Regions from separate parts of the Methylobacterium sp. P5_C11 genome, predicted to be linked through region 3. Evidence: predicted binding sites of a transcription regulator. Region 3 holds the regulator's gene; each other region holds the start of a gene.
What was found. Region 3 encodes PhoB, which activates phosphate uptake and scavenging genes when phosphate is short. Its sites were predicted from a motif close to TGTCATNNANCTGTCAT; they were not measured.
Positions count from the first base shown of each region.

Region 1: ACXJKQ_RS22420 (Orn/Lys/Arg family decarboxylase) is a predicted target of PhoB. The motif match lies at 2,376-2,392, and genes of this name have one in related genera.
Region 2: ACXJKQ_RS15220 (inorganic phosphate transporter) is a predicted target of PhoB. The motif match lies at 2,671-2,687, and genes of this name have one in related genera.

Region 1 is NZ_JBFULS010000054.1:29,962-34,891, reverse strand. It holds gene ACXJKQ_RS22430 (hypothetical protein) at 1-589, opposite strand, end outside; gene ACXJKQ_RS22425 (hydroxyacid dehydrogenase) at 1,094-2,074, shown strand; gene ACXJKQ_RS22420 (Orn/Lys/Arg family decarboxylase) at 2,441-4,786, shown strand; gene ACXJKQ_RS22415 (N-acetyltransferase family protein) at 4,786-4,930, shown strand, end outside.
Region 2 is NZ_JBFULS010000025.1:51,041-55,970, forward strand. It holds gene ACXJKQ_RS15210 (MucR family transcriptional regulator) at 199-600, shown strand; gene ACXJKQ_RS15215 (hypothetical protein) at 604-849, shown strand; gene ACXJKQ_RS15220 (inorganic phosphate transporter) at 991-2,619, opposite strand; gene ACXJKQ_RS15225 (autotransporter domain-containing protein) at 3,045-4,930, shown strand, end outside.
Region 3 is NZ_JBFULS010000007.1:68,642-73,571, forward strand. It holds gene ACXJKQ_RS06350 (protein-disulfide reductase DsbD family protein) at 1-1,697, shown strand, start outside; gene phoB (phosphate regulon transcriptional regulator PhoB) at 1,880-2,575, opposite strand; gene phoU (phosphate signaling complex protein PhoU) at 2,723-3,442, opposite strand; gene pstB (phosphate ABC transporter ATP-binding protein PstB) at 3,555-4,370, opposite strand; gene pstA (phosphate ABC transporter permease PstA) at 4,393-4,930, opposite strand, start outside.

The DNA of each region.
Region 1 (4,930 bases), on a different contig from region 3:
GCCAGGGCGCCTCGCGATGCTCCCGCCAGACCCGGTAGAGCGGCAGGGCATGGTCGACCTCGGCCGTCCGCATCAGGCGCTTGCCGGAGGTGGCGCAGCGATGCCGCTGGCGGAGCTTCAGCGCCCGGACCTGGGCGTGCGGGGCGATCCAGAACTTCCAGGCGGCGACACAGGCGGCGTGCCAGCCGGCCCTGGCGTTGGGCACGCCCCGCTCCCAGAGATCCCGGTGCCAGCCGAACCGGTAGACCGGCTGGCCGCAGATGCAACAGGTCCCCCGCCCCCGGGCGAAGGCCGGATCACGATAGGGCGCGGGCGGCATCCGGAAGCTTCCGGCGCGCCCCTCCGCGCCGAGCTGCCAGGTCCAGCCCTCCGGGGTCCCCGAGCGGGCCGCCAGGGCGCGGGCCAGCCGGTCGGCGCGGAGGATGTGGCTGCGCCAGTAGCTCTCGACGGCGAGTCGCGGCGTCGGCGGGATCAGGGGGCGGGCCAGGGCGTGGCGGAGGACGGGCGTCGGGAAGACCGGCGGCAGGGCGCGCTCCAGCCGCGCCTGGGCCTGCACGTTTCGGAGGGTGCGCCAGCTCGATGTCGTCATGTCAGGCCGGTGGTAACCCGCGGCGCGGCGCGCGGCGACGGCGCCGCTGCAACAGAGGGCCGATCCCGGACCCGGTCGCGCGATTGGATCGCCATCCGTCGGGCTGCCGAGCCTCCGAAGCCCGCGGCGGGAACGTAGTGGTCCGCGTTCCGCTCATGGTTAAGGCGATGTTTCCCGTGAAACATCGTCCCGTCCGAGCGGAGGGCGCGCGGGGTTGTCGAAGCATCCGGAGCTGGCGGCAGGTCACGGTGCCTCACGATCCCCGAGGCTCCGGGACGCGCTGGCGGCGGGACCTGTATGGCGCAGGCGGAGGTCGCGGTGCGCCCACTCCGGCAGAGCCTGTCTGTTCGCGCGGTCGACGAGGCGCCGCCCGGTCGTCACGACCGCGCCGTTGAGGATGCGGACCTCGAAGCCGCCTGTTGCCAGGGCTGCACGCCCCGCCTTAGACGAGCCGGGCGCACGTTTCTCCGCCACCCCTTTCCGTTTGCAGAGGCAGCTTCCGCCGTGATCACCGGTCCGTGCCTCATCGTCCAGCCGATCCACGCGGCGGGCCTCGAAAGGTTGCGCGCAGCCGGGCTGGAGCCGCGCCCGGCGAGCGGGACCGATCCCGAGACGCTGGCGCGCGAGGTCGCCGACTGCGTCGCCGTCATCACCCGCAACACCGGCTTCCCGGCCCGCGCCATCGCGGCGGCGCCGGCCCTGCGGGTGATCGGCGTGCACGGCACGGGCACAGACCACGTCGCCACCGCCGAGGCGACCGAGGCCGGGATCGTGGTGGTCAACACGCCCGGCGCCAACGCCGTCTCGGTGGCCGAGCAGACGCTGGCGCTGATCTTCGCCCTGGCCAAGGCCCTGCCGGAGGCCGACCGCTCGGTCCGGGCCGGCGACGACAGCTTCAAGTTCACCGCCCGCTTGGTCGAGCTCGCCGGCCTGACGCTGGGCCTCGTCGGCTTCGGGGCGATCGGGCAGGCGACCGCCCGGCTCGGCGCCGCCCTGGGCCTGCGGGTGCTGGCCTACGGGCCGAGCCGGCCCGACGCGGACTTCGCCAATGTCGGCGCCCTGCGGGCCGCCTCGGTCGACGCGCTCCTGGGCGAAGCCGACATCGTCTCCCTGCATGTGCCGCTGACCCCGGCCACCCGTGGCCTGATCGGCCGGGACCAGCTCACGCGGATGAAGCGGGAGGCCTTCCTGATCAACACCAGCCGCGGCGGCCTGATCGACGAGGCGGCCCTGGTGGAGGCGCTGGAAGCCGGCACGATCGCGGGCGCCGGGCTCGACGTCTTCGCCCAGGAGCCGCTGCCGGTCGATCACCCCCTCGCCCGCCAGCCCCGGGCGATCCTGACGCCCCATGTCGGCGGCTCCACCGGGGCGGCCCTGATCCGCACCGCCGAGACCGCCGCGACCCGCGTGGTCGATGTCCTCGCCGGCCGGCGGCCGGGCGGGCTGGTCAACCCGGCCGTCTGGGAGCAGCGGCGCGGGGTGTGAGGCCGGTCGCGCGTTGCCCGCGGCGGGCCTCCAGCCCCGCCACGCACCCTGAGGTGTGAAACCGTGTCAGGTCGATCGCTTCGGTGCCTCCGTCGTTGCGAGCGGAGCGAAGCAATCCAGTGTCGCGCCACGCTGACCGAGGTCGCGCTGCCCTGGGTCGCTTCGCTACGCTCGCGATGACCGAGAGGGCTGGATCGACCGGAGCGTTCAACCGGAAATCGTGAGCGTGGGACGCCGCGCTCCCGCGCTCCCGCCCGGATCACGGTGTTTCGTCCGGACCGAGACCGCTCGCCGCGCGCCGTGTCATGCAATCGTCGCAGACGGGCCGGAAAGCCACCCGCTGCATCCGAGGCCAGAGAGGGCTCCATGGACTTTCACCGTCGCTTCACGGTCCTGATGTGCGCCCCGGCCTTCGACCCAGACGATCTCGAGGGCGCGCGCGTCAACCAGATCGTGGCAGCCGTGGAGCAGCGCGGCTTCGAGGTGGTGCGCGCCCGGCGCGTCGAGGACGCGGCCATCGCGGTCCAGACCGACGCGGCGGTCGGCTGCCTCGTCGTCGACTGGGGCAAGCGCGGCCTCGACGGCAAGGCCGCAGCCCTCATCGACATGATGCGCCGGCGCGGCCTGGAGATGCCGATCGTCATCATGGTCCGCCGCAAGCGGCTGGAGGACATCCCGGTCGAGCTCCTCGACTTCATCGACGGCTACATCTTCCTCGCCGAGGAGACGCCGGAATTCATCGCCCGCGGCCTCGTCAGCCGGGTCACGCAGTACGCCGAGACCCTCAAGACACCGTTCTTCGGCGCGCTCGTCGACTACGCCGAGAAGGGCAACCAGCTCTGGACCTGCCCGGGCCACAACGGCGGGATCTTTTATAACCGATCCCCCATCGGACGGATCTTCGTCGAGCATCTGGGCGAGGCGATCTTCCGCGACGACCTCGACAACTCGGTCCTCGACCTCGGCGACCTGCTGACCCACGAGGGTCCGGCGCTGAAGGCCCAGAAGGAGGCCGCCAAGATCTTCGGGGCGGAGAAGACCTACTTCGTCCTCAACGGCACCTCCGCCTCCAACAAGATCGTCCTGTCCTCCCTGGTGGCCGAGGACGACCTCGTCCTGTTCGACCGCAACAACCACAAGGCGGCCCATCACGGCGCCCTGTTCCTGGGCGGCGGCATCCCGATCTTCCTGGAGACCGACCGCAACGCCTACGGGCTGATCGGGCCGATGTACCACGAGGCCCTGGATGAGGCCCGGATCCGGGAAAAAATCCGCCGGAACCCGCTGGTGACCGATCCGGAGGCGTGGCGACGGGAGCGGCCGTTCCGGGTCGCGGTGATCGAGCAATGCACCTACGACGGCACGATCTACGACGCCCAGACGATCCTGGAGAAGATCGGCCACCTCTGCGACTACATCCTGTTCGACGAGGCCTGGGCGGGCTTCATGAAGTTCCACCCGCTCTACGCGCGGCGCTTCGCCATGGGGCTCACCGGCCTCGACGAGACCTCGCCCGGCATCGTCGCCACGCAATCGACCCACAAGCAGCTCGCGAGCTTCTCCCAGGCCTCACAGATCCACACCCGGGACGGGCATATCCGCGGCCAGACCCGGCGGGTCGAGCACAAGCGCCTCAATGAGAGCTTCCTCGTCCACGCCTCGACCTCGCCGTTCTACCCGCTCTTCGCCTCCCTCGATGTCGGCGCCCAGATGATGAAGGGGCGCTCGGGCATGATCCTGTGGGACGACACGATCCGGCTCGGGATCGAGTGGCGCAAGAAGGTCCGGGCGATCCGGCGGGAATTCGAGGAGCGCGAGGGCGATCCGGCCCGGCGCTGGTTCTTCGACCCCTTCGTGCCGGACGTGACGGTGAACGCCGACGGCGCCGAGGTGCCCTGGGAGAGCGTGCCCACCGACGAACTGGCCGCCACGCCGCGCCACTGGGAGCTGAAGCCGGGCGCCCGCTGGCACGGCTTCACCCACGTGGCGCCGGGCTACGCCATCACCGACCCGAACAAGCTCACCGTGCTGACCCCCGGCTTCGACCGGCACACGGGAGCCTACGCCCAGCACGGCGTGCCGGCGCCGATCGTGGCGCAATACCTGCGTGAGAACCGGATCGTCGCCGAGAAGAACGACCTCAACTCGCTGCTCTTCCTGCTGACCCCGGGGGTCGAATCCTCCAAGGCCGGCACGCTGATCTCGGGCCTCGTCGCCTTCAAGCGGCTCCACGACGACAACGTCCCGCTGGAGGAGGCCATGCCGGAATTCGTCAACCGCCGGCCGAACCGCTACCGGGGCGTGCGCCTGCGCGACCTCTGCGGCGAACTTCACGCCTTCCACCGGGAGGCCGGCACCTCGGCGCTGCAGCGGCGCCAGTTCGCGCCGGAACACCTGCCCGAGATGGTGATGCCGCCCAAGCGCGCCGCCCAGCTGCTGACCCGCAACAAGGTCGACTACGTGCCGATCGCCGAGGCCGAGGGGCGCATCGCCACCACGCTGATGCTGGTCTATCCGCCGGGCATCGGCACGGTGCTGCCGGGCGAGCGCCTAGACGACCGGGCGAAGCCCATGCTCGACTATTTCAAGATGTTCGAGGCCTCGGCCAACCTGTTCCCGGGCTTCGAGGCCGAGATCCAGGGCGTCTACCGCGAGGTCGATCCGGACGGGCGGATCCGCTTCCACACCTACGTGGCGCGGGAGGGGGCCTGATGGAGATCGAGGTCGAGACGATCGAGCCCCTCGCGACCCGTTCCTGCCCCGACATCGTGATCCGCGCCTCCTCGGACGCCGATGTCGAGGCGATGGTGGCGATCTATGAGCACCATATCGGCAAGGGCGTGACCGATGTCAGCG
Region 2 (4,930 bases), on a different contig from region 3:
GCCGCCAGACAAACCGCGCTCCGCTCATATTGTATATTATCTGCATCCTCAAGAAGCGGCGGGAAATCCGCACGCGGGGGTCGACTCCTCACCGGCCAATCCCTGGCCCTGCAACAACTTAGCGCCACCGTTCCGTCCCGGCTCGATCGCCCGGATGAGGTGCCGGCGGTGGCGCGCCGTACAACAGCGATGTCTCAAATGGATACCCATACCGATCACCGTTCGACGTTCATGCTGGAAAAGGTCGGTGCGATCGTCGCGGCCTACGTGTCCCGCAACGCGGTCGAGGCCGCGGCCCTGCCGGGGCTGATCGACCAAGTGCACACGGCGATCGCGCGTCTCCGTGGGACCGCGCCGGGCTCGGGCGGCCTGAGCCAAGCGCAGGTCGAGGCCTCGATCCAGGACGCGGGCCTGATCAGTTTCATCGACGGCCGGCCCTACCAGACCCTGAAGCGCCACCTCACCGCGCACGGGCTCACGCCCGAGCGCTACCGGGCCAAGTACGGCCTGCCGGCCGATTATCCGATGGTTGCTCCGGGCTACGCGGCGCGGCGGTCGGTGATCGCCAGGGCGATTCAGCTCGGCCAGAAGGCGGCCTGAGCGATGACCCCGGACTCATCCGACGACCGGATGCCGGTGACGTCCGCGCCCTCGCCGGGAACTCAGGACGCCCTGACCCGCATCGCCCGGATCCTCGACGTGCCGGTGGCGAGCTTCTACCCGGACGCCGACCGGTCCGAGATGGCGATCAGCCAGGCCGCCGACCTCGTCACGGCCTTCGTGGCGATCGACAATCCCGCGGCGCGCCGGACCTGCCTGGCCTTCGTGCGGGCCATGGCCAGTTCCTGAGGCGTCGGGGGGCGCCGCAGGGAGCCGGACCGGAGACCGTCCGCTCCGCGTCACGCGGGGCTCGGCTTCCGGTCCGGCCGCTCAGAACACCTTGCGTCAGACCACCTGGCGTCAGAACACCTGGCGTCAGAACACGTGGCGTCAGAACACGTGGCGCAGGATGAAGAACAGCACGGCCGCGAGAGTGATCGCCGCCGGCAGGGTCAGGATCCAGGCGAGCGCCATGTTGCGCACGGTGGCCATCTGCAGCCCCGAACCGTTGGCCGCCATCGTGCCGGCGACGCCGGACGACAGGATGTGTGTGGTCGAGACCGGCAGGCCGTAGAGTTCGGCCAGCCCGATCGTGCCGGCGGCGACGATCTCGGCCGAGGCGCCCTGCGCGTAGGTCAGGTGGATCTTGCCGATCTTCTCGCCCACCGTCACGACGATGCGCTTCCAGCCGACCATGGTGCCGAGGCCCAGTGCCAGGGCGACGCAGACCTTCACCCAGCCCGGGATGTAGCGCGTGCCGTCGTTGAGAAGGCCGGAATAGCCTTTCAGGGTCGCCTTGTCGGCCTCCGAGAAGCCGGCTCCGGCGTTCGGGAGCACCCGCACCGCGTCGGCGGCGAGATACATGTCGCTGCGCAGGTTCTGGGTCTGGGCGGCCGGCACCGTGCGGATCGCGCCGTAATTCTTCACGCTGGCGGCGATGTCGTCGGAGAGCGCCGCCAGCGCCGCGTAGACGGGCGGCGTGTCGAGCACCTTGGTCTTGAGCGCCTCCGTCACCGTCCGGCGCGCCGCCGCGGCGTCCGGCATCGGTGCACCCTGCGCGCGGGCGGAGAAGACCTGTCTCGCCGCCGTCGAGGCCTGCACGAAGGCGGGAGTCGTGTCGTCCGCCATGGTGCGGTTGAGCGCGTAGGCGGTCGGGGCGGCGCCGATCAGGATCAGCATGATCAGGCCCATGCCCTTCTGCCCATCGTTGCCGCCGTGGAAGAACGAGACCAGCGTGCAGGTGAGGATCAGCAGGCCGCGGATCCACGGGGGCGGGGGTGCCTCACCCTTGGGCGCCTCGTAGAGGTCCTTGCGGCGCACAGCGAATTTCAGCGTGCGCAGCAGCAGCGCGGCGAGCACGAAGCCGCAGACCGGCGAGAACAGCAGCGCTTTGAAGACGTTGAGCGCCTGGTTCCAGTCGACGCCCGCGGTGCCGTCGCCGCCGTTCATCAGCTGGTTGGCGAGGCCGACGCCGAGCACCGAGCCGATCAGCGCGTGGGATGAGGAGTTGGGCAGGCCGAAGGCCCAGGTCCCGAGATTCCAGAGGATCGCAGCCAGCAGGAGCGCGAAGATCATCGCGTAGCCCGCATGCGAGCCGACGTTGAGGATCAGCTCGACCGGCAGCAGCGTCACGATGGCGTAGGCCACGGCGCCCGAGGACAGCATCACGCCGAGGAAGTTGAAGAAGCCCGACCAGATCACCGCGACGAGCGGGGGCATCGAGTGGGTATAGATCACCGTGGCGACCGCGTTGGCGGTGTCGTGGAAGCCGTTCACGAACTCGAACGCCAGCGCGATCAGCAGGGCGAGGCCGAGCAACGCGAAGGCGCCGTAGGCCAGGGGTGCCTCGCCGACGGCGTTCATGTCGGCGATGAGGCTCACCACCGCGTAGCCGAGACCCGCCACCAGAACGAGCAGGAAGGCGACCACCCCGCCGAGATGCATCCCGTGATCGAGGCGCGGGCCGCCCGCGGACCGCCGTCCGGCCGCTCCCGAAGGCATCATGGCGGAATCGGACATGAATCCTCGCGCAGCACCTTCTCGATGGGAACCGGGAATTAGGAGGTGCCCATGACGGGCCGGTGACGCCGGCGCTCCCCGGACAGGCAACAACGGCTTTCGCCTCCCGGAGATCTGCTGCCGGCGCGCGCCGATCGATCCGTCCGGACCGTCCCCGCTCGGCCGGGACAGGGCGGATCGACCTTGGCGGCGCTCGCCCGGCCGTCGACGCGGCCGCGCCGGCTTGACGGCCGGCAATCGAAGTCATGCTGAATCAAAGATTAGGACTTGATGATATCTGTGTTGGCAAAGTTTATCGCCTGTTGCCACGAAGATACAGATGCAAAACTTGAGAAGTATGACTGAATTATGACAGATTATCGTGGGTATACTTGGCTAAAGCTTCCGCCCGCAGGCCGAAGGGTCGCGATGTGCGGGGGCTCGACATGTTGGTTCGATACGGGGTCTCGATCGCGGCCTTGGCGGTCGCGGCGTTCGGTCCGGGGGCGCAGGCCCAGACCGTCAACACCACGGCTTCGGACGTGAATGTCCTCAGTCTGCTGGCGCCGTATCTTCTGCTCAACTCGAGTGCGACCGGCCAGCAGACGCTGCAGCTCAACCTGTCGCAATCGGCGGCGGTCAACACCGGCGCCGGCCGGGCGCAGCAGGAACTTGCGATCAGCGACAAGAGCCTGCTCGGCTCGGCGAGCAACAACCTCTCCGCGGTGGGGCTCGGCACCTACGGCGTCGCTGCCAACCTCGCGGGCGGCCTGCCGGGGCAGACGCCGATCAACGGCCTTGTCCCGCAGCAGCTCGTCGGCGGCCTCGGCGCCCAGCTCGGCCCGATCTACCAGCGCGGTGTCGCGCAGGGGGCGAGCGGCCCCCTCGGCAGCGTCGTCAACCTGCTGGTGGGCGCCTACAGCGTCACGGGGAACAACCTCGGCGTCGCCAAGAACTACTTCGCCAACGGCGCGGCCAACAATCCGAGCGTGACCCCGGCCGGCTACGTAGCGGTCCCGGCCGTGCCCCCGGCCGGCTCCAGCCTGCCCACCGCCAACGGCCTGCCGAACACCACCAACAGCGTCTACGACCTCGCCTACAGCGTGACCAACACGCAGGCGGGACAGGACGTCTACGGCTCCTCGCGGCCCGTCCAGGCGGCGCCGGCCCGGTTCAACGTCTTCGACCCGTCGGCCCTCAACGGCATCGCCACCAACCCGTCCTTCCCGAGCGGGCACACCACCTACGCCTATACCGACGGCATCCTGCTCGCGATGCTGGTGCCGCAGCAGTACCAGAGCATGCTGGCCCGGGCCGCCGACTACGCCAACAGCCGCATCGCGCTGGGCGTGCACTATCCCCTCGACATCATCGGCGGCCGGGCGCTGGCCACCTACGACCTCGCCCAGGCGTTCACCAACCCGGCCTACATCAACAACGCCGCGGTGACCGGCACGGCGCTCAACCTGCCGACCCAGTTCGTCCAGGCGCAGGGCCAGATCCAGGCCTATCTCGCGGCCCAGTGCGGCAACACGGTCGCGGCCTGCGCGGGCAGCGCCGCCAACAGCGCGGGCAACCCCTACGTGCCCTCCGCGGCCAACCAGACCGCCTACCAGAGCCGCCTGACCTACGGCCTGCCGACCCTGTCCTTCGCCCAGGCGCCCCGCGAGGCGGCCCCCGCCGGCGGGCCGGACGCCTCCATCCTGCTCGCGCCCCTGTACGGCGGCTCGACCGCGGCGGCCCGGACCCTCGCGCCGAACGGCGGCCTCTACGGCCAGCTCGCGACGGGCACCATCAACCAGATCCTCGTGAACACCGAGACCAACGCACTCGCGGCCTTCTACGGAAGCCCGCTCAGCTACTGGAGCCGCATCGACCTCTATGCGACAGCCGGATACTTCGGGTCCGTCACCGGCACCCTGCGGATGGACCTCGGCGACCGTCTCGGCATCGACGTCGGCATCGGCCAGGGCGGCGCGCTCTACGCCAACGGCACCATCGCGGGCACCGCCTTCGTGGGGGCCGGCGGCCTCCTCGGCGGCACGGGCACGCTGGGCGGCATCAGCGCCCTGCCGGGCGGCACGGTCGCGCCGGGCCATTCCATCGGCGCGCTGGCCGTCACCGGCGCCGTCGCTTTCGCGCCGGGTTCGATCTATCAGGTCGAGGCCAACGCCGCCGGCCAGTCCGACCGGATCGCCGCCGGGGGCGCCGCCTTCCTGTCCGGGGGCACCGTACAGGTTCTGGCGGCCTCGGGCGCGTACAGCCCGCGCACCACCTACACCATCCTCTCCGCGGCCGGCGGCGTGTCGGGCCAGTTCGCCGGCGTGACCGC
Region 3 (4,930 bases):
TGGGCAAGGCCGACCCGGACCCGGCCAATGCGGCGCTGTTCGACCGTGCCCGGGCCGCCCTGCCCAAGCCGGCACTCTGGCCGCTCCGCGTGTCGAGCCAGGGTGACACCCTCCGGCTCGATTTCGCCGCGACCGGCCTCAGGCCGGATTCCATCCGGAACGCCGCGTACTTTCCCTATGCCGAGACGGCGATCGACAACGCCGCCGCGCAGGTGATGTCCGTCGACGAATCCGGCCTGCACCTCACCCTCGCCCGCAGCACTCCGGCCGATCCGGCGCCCGGCACGCTCCCCGGCGTCCTGACCCTCGACGAGCTGGGTGATTCCGGAACGCGACGCCTGGCCTTCGCGTATGGCGACGAGCCGGTGCTCCAGGCCGCCGCGGCCCCGGCGGCCTCGGCGGCGACCACACCGGCGGCGGCCACAACGGCGATCGGTCCCGATCTCGACGCCCTGACGATTGCGACGGCTGCCGCCTTCGCCTTCCTCGGCGGCCTGATCCTCAACCTGATGCCCTGCGTGTTCCCGGTGCTGTCGATCAAGGTGCTGAGCCTCGTCCGGCATGCCGGCGAGAGCCGGTCGCGGCTGCGCCTGCACGGCTTCGCCTACACGGCGGGCGTGGTGGGCAGTTTCCTGGCCCTCGCCGCCTTGCTGATCGCCCTGAAGGGCGGCGGCGCGGCCATCGGCTGGGGTTTCCAGCTGCAATCGCCCGCCGTGGTCGCGGGCCTCGCCTACCTGCTGTTCGCGATGGGCCTGAGCCTGTCGGGCGTCGTCCATGTCGGCGGCGGCCTCGCCGGGATCGGTGACGGCCTCGCCCGAAGGGCCGGCCTGAGCGGCTCGTTCTTCGCCGGCGTCCTCGCGACCCTCGTGGCGACGCCCTGCACGGCACCGTTCATGGGTTCCGCGGTGGGCTTCGCGCTGACCCAGAGCGCAGGGGTGGCGCTCGCCGTGTTCGCGAGCCTCGGCCTCGGCCTCGCCCTGCCGTTCCTGGTGCTGACGCTCTGGCCGCCGGCCCTGCGGGCGCTGCCGCGGCCGGGGGCCTGGATGGAGACCCTCAAGGAGATCCTGGCCTTCCCGGTCTACGCAACGGTGGCGTGGCTGATCTGGGTGCTGGCACAGCAGGTCGATCCCCAGGGTCTGCTGGCGGCACTGATCGGCCTCGTGCTGATCGGCTTCGCGGCCTGGGCCTGGGAGCACGGACGTGCCGGCGCGCCCACGGCCGGCCGGATCGCGCAGTCCGCCGCGGCCCTCGCGCTGCTCGCCGGGGCCGCCCTCGCGGTGACCCTGCCGCGGGACCGCATCGCGCCGTCGGCGCAGGCCGCCGACGGGGTCGAGCCGTTCACCCAGGCACGCCTCGCCGCCCTGATCGATGCGCACCGCCCGGTCTTCGTGGACATGACCGCCGCCTGGTGCATCACCTGCGCGGTGAACGAGGCGACCTCGCTCAACACCAAGGCCGTACGCTCCGCGATGGCCGAGCGCGGTGTGACCTACATGAAGGGCGACTGGACCAATCAGAACCCCGAGATCACCCGCCTCCTGGAGAAGCACGGGCGCAGCGGCGTGCCGCTCTACCTGCTCTACAGCGGCACCGGGGAGCCCCAGGTGCTGCCGCAGATCCTGACCGAGGGCACGGTCCTCGCGGCGCTGGAGGCGGTGCCGGCCGCGTCGGGCCGGAGCGCGGCGCTGGCCCGCTGAGGCTTTGAGGGGCCTAGCCCGCTCGAAGATCCGCGCGCCCGTCCCGCCGTCTTTGCGAGCGGAGCGAAGCAACCCAGCAGCGCCACGCTCACAGGCGTCCCGATGCCCTGGGTCACTTCGCTGCGCTCGTGATGACGGAACGGCCGGAGCGATGTCCTATCCGGACAGCCCGTGGGGCCGCCTCAGGCTTCGAGGGAGAAGGTCTCGTCGAAGGCGTAGCCGGAGCCGCGCACCGTCCGGATCGGGTCCGCTTGGCGCGGCCCGTTCAGGGCCTTGCGCAGGCGCCCGACATGCACGTCTACGGTCCGCTCGTCGATGTAGACGTCGTGACCCCAGACCCCGTCGAGCAGCTGCTCCCGGGAGAAGACCCGGCCCGGCGCCAGCATCAGGAATTCCAGCAGCCGGAACTCGGTCGGACCGAGATGCAACTCCTCGCCGCCGCGGCGGACGCGGTGGCCGGTGCGGTCGAGCTCCAGGTCGCCCGCCGCCAGACGGTCCGAAACGTGGGCGGGCTTGGCCCGGCGCAGAAGCGCACGGATCCGGGCGAGCAGTTCCGGTACCGAGAACGGCTTGACGATATAGTCGTCGGCCCCCGTGCCGAGCCCCCGGATCCGGTCACCCTCCTCGCCGCGGGCGGTGAGCATGATCACCGGCAGGCGCTCGGTCTCCCGGCGCGCCCGGATCCGGCGGCACAGCTCGATCCCTGAGAGGCCCGGCAGCATCCAGTCGAGCAGGACGAGGTCCGGGATCCGCTCCGCCAGCAGCAATTCGGCGTCGTCGCCGCGGGCAGCCGTGTCAACCAGGAAGCCTTCCGCCTCGAGATTGTAGCGCAGCAGCGTGGTCAGCGCCTCCTCGTCCTCGACGATCAGGACTTGCATGCTCACGTTTGATGACCCGTTCTACCAGCGGCCCCGCGGATGGTGCAGGAGGCACCGCTCCGCCTCAATCCGTACGCACGGCCTCTCTGGCGGCACCCCACAGGAGACGGCGCCCCCAGCCGCGGCGTACGGCCCGATTCCGGGTGCTCACGGAGCCTGGACACCGTCCACCGTCACGTAGTTCGAGGCATCGTTCTTCGGCCTGTCGCCCGCCAGGGTCTCGCCCGTGGCGAGGTAATGGATCGTCTCGGCGATGTTGGTGGTGTGATCGCCGATGCGCTCGACGTTCTTGGCGCAGAACAGGAGATGCGTGCAGAACGAGATGTTGCGCGGATCTTCCATCATGTAGGTCAGGAGTTCGCGGAACAGGGAATTGTACAGGGCGTCGATCTCGCCGTCGCGCTCCCAGACGTCGTGCGCTGCCTCGATGTCCCGGCTCGCATAGGCGTCGAGGACGTCCTTGAGCTGACCCTCGGCGAGGTCGCTCATGTGGCGCACGCCCAGAACGATCTTCTGTGCCGGCGCCTGATCGGAGATCGCCACCACCCGCTTGGCGACGTTCTTGGCGAGGTCGCCGATCCGCTCGAGATCGCCGGAGACGCGGATCGCCGAGATGGTCTCGCGCAGGTCGATCGCCAGGGGCTGGCGCCGGGCGATGAGCAGCACCGCGCGTTCCTCGATGTCCCGCTGGAGGGCGTCGAGGCGCTTGTCGGCCAGGATCACCGCCTGCGCGAGGGTGTCGTCCCGGCGCACGAGGGCGTCGGTCGCCTCCGCGGTCATCTTCTCGGCCACGCCGCCCATCTCCGAGATCGAGCGACGCAGGTTCTCCAAGTCGGTATCGTAGGAGGTGACGATATGGCCGGGCATGGTGGATCCTTCGATGGTGTCCCGGGGGCGGCGCTCCGGGGGGCGGACGGCGATCCGCCGGCAGACCCCGGAGGTGGAGCGGCGGTGCCCGGGGCCGGAGGGTTCGGGCAGGCTAGCCGAAGCGGCCGGTGATGTAGTCCTGCGTGCGCCGCTCCGTCGGGTTCATGAACATCCGGTTGGTCGGGCCGAACTCGACCAGCTGGCCCAGATACATGAAGGCGGTGAACTGCGAGATGCGCGCCGCCTGCTGCATGTTGTGGGTGACGATCACGATGGTGAACTCGTCGCGCAGCTGCTCGATCAACTCCTCGATGCGGCCGGTGGAGATCGGGTCGAGGGCCGAGGTCGGCTCGTCGAACAGGATCACCTCCGGGCGCTGCGCCACCGTGCGGGCGATGCACAGGCGCTGCTGCTGTCCGCCCGACAGGCCGGTGCCCTGCTGCTTCAGCTTGTCCTTCACCTCGTCCCACAGGGCGGCCTTGCGCAGGGATTCCTCGATCCGGCCGTCCAGCTCGGATTTCGGCAGCTTCTCGTAGAGGCGCAAGCCGAAGGCGACGTTGTCGTAGATCGACATCGGGAACGGCGTCGGCTTCTGGAACACCATGCCGATGCGCGAGCGCAACTCGTTCAAATCGACGGAGGGGCTGAGGATGTTCTCGCCGTCCAGCAGAATCTCGCCCTCGGCCCGCTGCTCCGGGTAGAGGCTGTAGATCCGGTTGAAGCAGCGCAGAAGGGTGGACTTGCCGCAGCCGGACGGCCCGATCAGCGCCGTGACCTGCCGGTCGTGGAAGTTGATGTTGACGTCCTTCAGTCCGTGGAAGCTCCCGTAGTAGAAGTTCAGGCCCTTGACGGCGATCCGTACAGGCCCGCCCTCTTCGGCGCGATTGCGGTTCAGATCGACCGTGGGGATCGCGGAGGCGGCGTTCATCGTCGTGTCCTCGAAGGGGGTCTCAGCGCGTGGGCTGCGGCTTGATCACGAGGCGCGCGATGATCGACAGCGCCAGGATCGTCGCGGTGATGAGGAGCGCGCCCGCCCAGGCGAGGCCCTGCCAGTTCGGGTAGGGCGAGAGGGCGAACTGGTAGATCATCACCGGCAGGTTCGCGACGCCGCCCATCAGGTTGGCGGAGAACCAGGAATTGTTGTTGAGGGCGGTGAACAGGAGCGGCGCGGTCTCGCCGGCGATGCGCGCCAGCGCCAGGATGATCCCGGTGACGATGCCGGCGGACGCCGCCCGCCAGGTCACGCTGACGATCACCGTCGAGGGTGGTGCGCCGAGGGCCGCGCCCGCCTCCCGCAGGGTGCCGGGGACAAGGCGCAGCATGTCCTCGGTGGTGCGCACGATCACCGGGACGGCGATGATGGCGAGGGCCACGCCGCCGGCCCAGCCCGAATAGGTCCCCATCGGCCGCACCATCAGCGTGTAGACGAACAGGCCGATCAGGATCGACGGCGCCGAGAGCAGGATGTCGTTGAGGAAGCGGATCAGC